DNA from 2 places in the Streptomyces sp. NPDC002835 genome. Region 1 is predicted to be linked to the other one. Evidence: riboswitches for the same ligand, from Rfam matches in the RefSeq annotation. Region 1 holds a riboswitch; the other holds the start of a gene.
The links. Region 1 has a riboswitch for thiamine pyrophosphate ahead of ACWD01_RS15860 (thiamine ABC transporter substrate-binding protein). Riboswitches for the same ligand answer to the same signal wherever they lie in the genome.
Positions count from the first base shown of each region.

Region 2: it holds a riboswitch for thiamine pyrophosphate, as region 1 does, so the genes downstream of both, thiO (glycine oxidase ThiO) here and ACWD01_RS15860 (thiamine ABC transporter substrate-binding protein) in region 1, are expected to answer to the same signal.

Region 1 is NZ_JBSFUW010000012.1:118,068-122,269, forward strand. Features, by position in the region: gene ACWD01_RS15855 (ABC transporter permease) at 1-678, opposite strand, end outside; gene ACWD01_RS15860 (thiamine ABC transporter substrate-binding protein) at 717-1,814, opposite strand; TPP riboswitch at 1,810-1,930, opposite strand; gene rlmN (23S rRNA (adenine(2503)-C(2))-methyltransferase RlmN) at 1,993-3,099, opposite strand; gene ACWD01_RS15870 (hypothetical protein) at 3,227-3,727, opposite strand; gene ACWD01_RS15875 (hypothetical protein) at 3,773-4,202, opposite strand, start outside.
Region 2 is NZ_JBSFUW010000008.1:234,428-238,629, reverse strand. Features, by position in the region: gene ACWD01_RS11905 (thiazole synthase) at 1-215, opposite strand, end outside; gene thiS (sulfur carrier protein ThiS) at 222-434, opposite strand; gene thiO (glycine oxidase ThiO) at 431-1,621, opposite strand; TPP riboswitch at 1,619-1,731, opposite strand; gene ACWD01_RS11890 (hypothetical protein) at 1,783-2,142, shown strand; gene ACWD01_RS11885 (NAD(P)/FAD-dependent oxidoreductase) at 2,231-3,403, shown strand; gene ACWD01_RS11880 (Rv2175c family DNA-binding protein) at 3,507-3,872, shown strand; gene thiE (thiamine phosphate synthase) at 3,960-4,202, shown strand, end outside.

The DNA.
Region 1 (4,202 bases):
GGTCAGGTCCAGGAAGTCGGCGGTCTGCCGGTAGATCTCCACCTCCAGGGTGGAGAAGGACGGGCCGCCGAGGATCTGCACGATGCCGAACGAGGTGAAGGTGAAGAGGAAGACCATCAGGGCGGCGGCGGCCAGTGACGGTACGAGAGCGGGGAGCGTCACCCGCCGCCACGCGGCGAAGCGGCCGGCGCCGAGGACCCGGGCGGCCTCCTCCTGGCGCGGGTCGAGCTGCGACCAGAGGCCGCCGACGGTGCGGACGACCACGGCGTAGTTGAAGAAGACGTGCGCGAGGAGGATGGCCCACACGGTGGTGTCCAGCCGGACGCCCCACAGTTCGTCGAGGAGCCCGCCGCGGCCCAGCAGTGCCAGGAAGGCCGTGCCGACGACGACCGTCGGCAGCACGAACGGCACGGTGACGACCGCGCGCAGCAGCCGCTTGCCCGGGAAGTCGAGGCGGGCGAAGGCGTAGGCGCCGGGGAGCGCGATCAGCAGGGTCAGCGCCGTGGAGGCGAGCGCCTGCCAGGTGGTGAACCACAGCACCGACAGGATGTCCGGCCGGCCGAGCACCTCGCCGAACCGGCCGAACTGCCAGGCGTCGTCGGCGTGGAGACCGCGCCCGACGATCGCGGAGACGGGGTAGGCGAAGAAGACGGCGAAGAACGCGACCGGGCCGGCCATCAGGCCGAGCCGTGCCGCGTTCCCGCGCAGGGACGTCCTTACTTCACGACGAGCGAGGACCACGACCGGACCCACTGCTCACGGTTCTTCGCGATGGTGTCCGCGGCGACGGTCTCGGGCTTCTCGATCACGGCGCCGTGCTCGGTGAACAGCTCGGGCAGCTTCGCGTCCTCGACGACCGGGTTGACGAACATGTTCAGCGGCATGTCCTCCTGGAACTTCCTGCTGATCATGAAGTCCAGCAGCGCCTTGCCGCCCGCCTCGTTCTCCGCGCCCTTGAGCAGGCCGGCGAACTCGATCTGGCGGAAGCAGGTGCCGGTGGCCACACCGGTCGGCGCCTCGGCCGGCTGCGGGTCGGAGTAGAGGACCTCGACGGGCGGGCTGGAGGCGTACGAGACGACGAGCGGGCGGTCGGCCCCCGCCTTCTTGCCGCCGGCGGACCCGGAGAACTCCTCGTTGTACGCCTGCTCCCAGCCGTCGACGACCTTGACGCCGTTGTCCTTGAGCTTCTTCCAGTAGCCCTGCCAGCCGGACTCGCCGTACTCGCCGACGGTGCCGAGGAGGAAGCCGAGGCCGGGCGAGGAGGTGGCGGCGTTCTCGACGACGAGCATGTTCTTGTACTCGGGCTTCGCGAGGTCGGTGAAGGTCTTCGGCGGCGCGAGCTTCTTGTCTGCGAAGAACCTCTTGTCGTAGTTGACGCAGATGTCGCCGGTGTCGACGGGCGTCACCCGGTGCTTGTCCGCGTCGAGCTGCACCTCGGGGACGACCCGGTCGAGGCCCTCGGCCTCGTGGGGCGTGAAGAGGTCGTTGTCGAGCGCGCGGGAGAGGAGGGTGTTGTCGACCCCGAAGAAGACGTCGCCCTGCGGGGAGCCCTTGGTCAGGATCTCCTTGTTGAGCGCGGCGCCGGCGTCGCCGCTCTTGAGCACCTTGACCGTGTAGCCGGTCTGCCGGGTGAACTCCTTGAGCACCGCCTCTGACGCCGCGAAGGAATCGTGGCTGACGAGCGTGACGGTCTTCGACTCGCTCCCGCCGCCGGATCCGGAGTCCTTGGACTCCCCGCCGCACGCGGCGAGCGTCGTGATGCCGAGGGCGCCGACGAGTGCCGTGCCGACGGCACGCCGAAGCTGGCTGTTCATGATGATGCTGACTCCCTACGCCGGTATGACCCGGATCAGGTCCGAGGGTCTGCGGCCCGCGGCCGTGACGGCCTGCCGCACTCTCAGCGCTGTGGTGCGCTCCCCTGTCGGAATGTTTTGTTGTTCATTTGTGCGAACGCACAGGGCACAGTATCAGCCATGGCCGACGGCCCTTCGGTCACCGCTCCTGCGCGGCCAGCTGCCCGCAGGCCCCGTCGATCTCCTGACCGCGGGTGTCCCGGACGGTGACCGGCACACCGTGCGCGGCGATGGCCTCCACGAACGCCTTCTCGTCCTCGGGGCGCGACGCCGTCCACTTGGAGCCGGGCGTCGGGTTGAGCGGGATCAGGTTGACGTGGACCCGCTTGCCCTTGAGCAGCCGGCCGAGCAGATCGCCGCGCCACGCCTGGTCGTTGATGTCGCGGATCAGCGCGTACTCGATGGAGATCCGGCGGCCGGACTTCTCGGCGTACTCCCAGGCGGCGTCGAGGACCTCGCGCACCTTCCAGCGGGTGTTGACCGGGACCAGGGTGTCGCGCAGCTCGTCGTCCGGGGCGTGCAGCGACACCGCGAGACGGCACTTGAAGCCCTCGTCGGCGAAGCGCAGCATCGCCGGCACCAGGCCGACGGTCGAAACGGTGATGCCGCGCTGCGAGAGCCCGAGACCGTCCGGCTCGGGGTCGGTGAGGCGGCGGACTGCTCCGACGACCCGCTTGTAGTTGGCGAGCGGCTCGCCCATGCCCATGAAGACGATGTTGGACAGCCGGGCCGGCCCTCCGGGGACCTCGCCGTCGCGCAGCGCCCGCATGCCGTCGACGATCTGGTGCACGATCTCGGCGGTCGACAGGTTCCGGTCGAGACCGGCCTGCCCGGTGGCGCAGAAGGGGCAGTTCATCCCGCAGCCTGCCTGCGAGGAGATGCACATGGTGACCCGGTCCGGGTAGCGCATGAGCACGGACTCGACGAGCGTGCCGTCGTGCAGGCGCCAGAGCGTCTTGCGGGTGGTGTCGTCGTCGCAGGAGATGTGCCGTACGACCGACATCAGGTCGGGCAGCAGCTCTCCGGCGAGCTTGTCGCGGGCCGCGGCGGGGATGTCGGTCCACTGCGCCGGGTCGTGCGCGTACCGCGCGAAGTAGTGCTGGGACAGCTGCTTGGCGCGGAACGGCTTCTCGCCGATCGCGGCGACGGCCTCCTTGCGCTCGGCGGGCGTGAGGTCGGCGAGGTGCCGCGGCGGCTTCTTGGCTCCGCGGGGGGCGACGAAAGTGAGTTCTCCGGGCTTAGGCATGTCCGTACCAGTGTCGCAGATCGTTTGCGGTGATCCGCGGGCACCGGACGAGCCCCCGCTCTCGAGCGGCGGGGGCTCCGGCCGGCTCGTCCCGCCGGTCACAGGTGCAAACCGAAGCGACGGTTGCTCAGCTCGACAACAGCCGGTTGAAGAAGGACCGGTACTTCCGCAGGGCCAGGCGCAGGTCCTCCGTGTCGGCCTCCTCGCCCTTGCTCCACTGCCCCTCCAGGTCCTGCTTGTGCTGGGAGAAAGTAGCGGCCAAGGTCTGCATGACATCCGCCACCAGGCCGTCGGCCTCATGGACGGCCTCACGCGGGTCGTCGACGAATCGGTTCTGGATTTCCTGCCACCGCGTGCGGAATCCTGACTCGTCCTCCTCAGTCAGAAGCTGCGGAGCGTCTTCCCCTGCGGACGCATCCAGGGTGTCCGCCCCGGGTTCCGGCTCCCGCGGGACGGTCGAGGCTTCGGGCGGCATCGCCTCGGCCTCCGACGTCGCCCCGGGGGCCTCGCCCGGGAAACCCGGGGACTGGGCCTCGGGCCGGTCGCCCACACCCCTGTCCGGAGGCGCGGCAAGGTCGTCCGTGGAGAGTCCGGTCTCGGCCGGGCCTGGCGTGTGTTCGCGTTCCATCTCTCCTCCGTCCTGATGGTCGAAGAGTTCCGATGTCCGAGGCGCTCACGCGCGGGCCTGACGGGGCCCGCCGTCGGAGAGCAGTTCGTCGAAGAGCGCGCGATAGTGCACCATCGCGCCACGGAGTTGTTCGGTGTTCGCCTTGTGCTGCCGACTGCGCTCGTTGACGTCATGGGCGGCGCGGTAGTGCTCCACGGTCCTGCCGTGCTCGACGGACAGGTCCTGCACTTTCTGTTCGAGGTTGTCCGTGGGGTAGCCGCGTTCCCGCATGAGCGAGGTCACCAGGAGGTCCGCCTCCTGCACCGCCTCCTCGGGATGATCCACGAAGTCACCCTGGACCTTCTGCCAGTCCTGGGCGTAGCGGTCATGGACGGCAGGAGTCAGCGGTTTGATGTCCAGCGCGTCGTGCCGCTTCTCCCGGGCGCTCAGTTCGCGGTCGGCGGCGCTCAGGCTGCCCGCGTCCTCGGCGGTCCGC
Region 2 (4,202 bases), on a different contig from region 1:
GTGTTGGGCAGGACCCGGATGCCGAGCCGGTTCAGCACCGACAGGACGGACCCCTGGACGGTCGGGTCGAGGCGGCGCATCGCCACCGTGGTGAGCTCCGTGCCGCTCGCGACCAGGGAGCGTTCGAGGACGTCGAGGCTGGGTGCCCCGCCCGTACCCATGATCAGCCGGGAGTCGAACGTGGTACCGGCGAGAGTGAAGCGGTCGTCTGCCATGGCGGCTCAGCCTCCCTGCACTGCGGTGAGAATCTCGACGCGGTCACCGTCGCCGAGGCGGGTGCCGGGCCACTGGCCGCGCGGGACGACGGTCTCGTTGACGGCCGCGGCGACACCCGAGGACGCGGCGGTGAGCTCCGCGACGACGGCGTCCAGCGTGGTTCCCGCGGCGAGATCCCGCGCCTCGCCGTTGACGGAGATGCTGACGGAGACGTTCATGCGGGCTGCTCCTCGAGAACGGCGTCCGCGAGAACCGGCCCCGCCGCGAAGCGCCGCGGCGAGAAGGGCCGCGCCACCTCCGGCAGTTCGCCGCTCAGCAGCGCCTGAGCCAGTACGTCGCCGGTGACGGGCGTCAGCAGCACCCCGTTGCGGTAGTGCCCGGTGGCCAGCAGCAGCCCCGGCAGCTCCGTGAAGCCCAGCAGCGGGGCGTTGTCGGGCGAGCCCGGCCGCAGTCCGGCGCGGGTCTCCACCAGGGGCAGTTCGGTGATGCCCGGCACCAGTTCGTGCGCGTCGCGCAGCAGCTCGTACACCCCGCCCGCGGTGACCGTCGTGTCCCAGCCGAGTTCCTCGCTGGTGGCGCCGACGACGAGCTCGCCGTCCTCGCGCGGCACGAGGTAGACATGGCTGCCGCGCACAACGGCGCGCACCGTGCGGGACAGGAACGGCGCGTACGGCTGCGGCACGGTCAGCCGCAGGACCTGGCCCTTGACCGGCCGTACGGGCGGCACCACGTCCGCCGGTACGCCCTTCAGCCGGCCGCTCAGGCTGCCGCCCGCCAACACGACCTGTTCCGCGCGCACTTCGGCGCCGTCGGCGAGGACCGCCCCCACCGCCCGGTCGCCCTCGACGAGCAGCCGATCCGCCCAGGTGCGGCGGAGGCCGACGCCGGCCCGCTCGCAGGCGACGACGAGCGCCGCCGCCAGCCGCCGCGGGTCGACCTGGTGGTCGCCGTCCACCCGCAGCCCGCCGCGTACGCCGGGCGCCAGCATCGGTTCGAGGCGGCGGCACTCGCGGCCTGAGAGCCATTCGGAATCGAGGCCCGAACGGCGCTGCAGCGCGTGCAGTTCGCGCAGATGCGCCCGGTCGTCGGCGTCGAGGGCGACGGCGAGCGTGCCGCAGGAGCGGTGTCCCACCCGCTGCCCGCTCGCCTCCTCCAGCTCGGCGACGAAGGCCGGATAACGGCGGGCCGATTCGAGGTTGAGGCCGAGCAGCGTCTGCTCGCCGTAGTGGAGTTCGGTGACGGCGGCCAGCATGCCGGCGGCGACCCGCGCCGCGCCGCCGCCCGGCTCCGGGTCGGCGACGGTGACCCGCAGACCCCGCTGCGCCGCGCGCCAGGCCGTGACCAGGCCGATGATTCCGCCCCCCACGACAAGGACGTCGGGGGTGTGTGGTGTACGAGACGACATGGGCGTCCAGCCCCTCCCTTCGCCGGCATGACCCGGATCAGGTTCGTACGGTCGGAGGCCGGTCAGCCTCCCTCTCAGCCCGGTGCGTCCGGGCTCCCGCGAGTGCCTTACGGTGGCTACCCTAACCTCCCGCCCCGACGCCCAGTAAGGGAGCCGCAGCAGTGGCGAAGACTCTCGACGGACTCGTTCTCTCGCCGGTCGCGGACCAGGCTCCGGGCCAGGTCGGCACCCGCACGCGCTTCACGTACCACGAGGAGCGGGGCACGGTCTGGGCCGAGTACCAGGGCGGTGACGTGGTGCGCGGACACCTGGTGGGGACCCGGGAGGGCGACCGGCTGGACTTCCGTTATGTGCAGCTGAAGACCGACGGCGGGACGTCGTCCGGTCACTGCGTGTCCCTGGTGGTGGAACTGCCGGACGGGCGGGTGCGGCTGGAGGAGACGTGGGAGTGGGAGTCCCAGGAGGGCCGCGGCACGAGCGTGGTGGAGGAGCTGCCCTCCGGACCGTCGGCAGCCTCCTGACCCGTCGTCAGGTACGTAAGGTGTGCGGGTGGAAGAACGGCAGCAGCAGACAGCAGAGCGGCGGCGCGTGGTGATCGTCGGCGCCGGCATGGCCGGGGTCCAGACGGCGGTGGCCCTCCGCGAGCGGGGTTTCGCCGGCCCGGTCGCCGTCCTCGGGGCCGAGCCGCACCAGCCGTACGACCGGCCCCCGCTGTCCAAGGCGGTCCTGCTCGGTACGGCGGAGGGCTCGGCGTTCGACATCGACTTCGAGGCCCTGGACGTCGAGCTGCGCCTCGGCGTCGAGGTGACCGGGGTGCGCACGGACGCCCACGAAGTCGACACCGCGGCCGGCCCCGTCCCGTACGACGTGCTGGTGCTGGCCACCGGCGCGGAGCCGGTCACCCTGCCGGGCGCGTCCGGCGTCCCCGGCGTCCATCTGCTGCGCACGCTGGACGACGCCGCGCGACTGCGGCCCCTGCTCGCCGAGAAGCACGACATCGTCGTGGTCGGCGCCGGCTGGATCGGCGCGGAGTTCGCTACGGCCGCCCGGCAGGCCGGCTGCGCCGTCACCGTCGTCGAGGTCGCCGACCGCCCCCTCGCCGGCACCATGCCCGCCGAGGTCGCCGCCCCGATGGCCGCCTGGTACGGGCAGTACGGGGCCGAGCTGATCACCGGCGCCCGGGTCGCCGCGATCGAGCCGGGCGCCGTCGTTCTGGCCGGGGGCCGCAGGATCCCGGCCGGCGCCGTCGTCGTCGGCATCGGCGCCCGGCCCGCCACCGGCCTGCTCGCCGGCTCCGGCATCGAGCTGGGCCCCGACGGGGCGGTCGTCGCCGACGAGTGGCTGCGCGCCTCCGCGCCCGACGTGTACGCCGTGGGGGACTGCGCCTCCTACCCGTCCGGCCGCTACGGGCAGCGGCTGCTCGTGCATCACTGGGACAACGCGCTCCAGGGGCCGCGCACCGTCGCCGCGAACATCACCGGCGGCGAGGACCTGGAGCCGTACGACCCCGTGCCGTACTTCTGGTCGGAGCAGTTCGGCCGTTTCGTCCAGTACGCCGGCCACCACGGCGCCGCCGACACCCTGCTGTGGCGCGGCGACCCCGCCGAGGAGACCTGGTCGGTGCTGTGGCTGCGCGGCGGCGCCCTCGTGGCGCTGCTGGCCGTCGGCCGGCCGCGTGACCTGGCGCAGGGGCGCAAGCTGATCGTGTCCGGGGCGGCGCTGGACCCGGCGCGGGCCGCCGACCCCTCGGTGCCTCTGAAAGCGGCGGCGCAGTCGCCCTGAAGGCGAGAACAGTCCCTCTGAAGGCGGCGTTCGGCGTCCCCTGAAGGGGCGGCACGGCAGGTCCCGGCTTCCGACTGTCGGTCGTGGATGGCAGGCTTGTCCCGTGACCGAGATTGACGCAAAGATCGATGCTCTCGTCCCCGCCTGGCTTTACCTGCCGGACATCGCGGAAATGCTCGATGTCGAGGTGACGCGCGTGCGGCAGCTGGTCAAGGAAGGCCAGCTGATCGCGGTGCGCCGCGGCGAGAACCGGGCGCTTCAGGTGCCTGCCGCCTTCATCGACGGCGACAAGGTGGTCAAGGGCCTTTCGGGGACCCTGACCCTCCTGAGGGACGACGGCTTCAACGACGAAGAGATGCTGGAGTGGCTGTTCACTCCTGACCCGAGCCTGCCGGGCACGCCCGCGCAGGCGCTCAGCGAGAATCGCGGTACGGAGGTGAAGCGCCGCGCACAGGCGCTCGCCGTCTGACATACCGGAAAACATCACCGCGGCGGGATGTACGGGACGGGCCGCGCCCGTCCCGTACATCCGGCCGCCCGAAGGGGGGATCGCCTCATGGCCACGGCTCGCGCGCTGCTGTCCGACGCCCGGCTCTATCTGTGCACGGACGCCCGCAAGCGGCAGGGAGACCTTCCCGCATTCCTCGACGCCGTGCTGACGTCCGGCGTGGACGTCGTGCAGCTGCGCGACAAGGGCATGGAGGCCGGTGAGGAGCTGGAACACCTCCAGGTCTTCGCCGACGCCTGCCGCAGGCACGGCAAACTGCTTGCGGTGAACGACCGAGCCGACGTGGCGCAC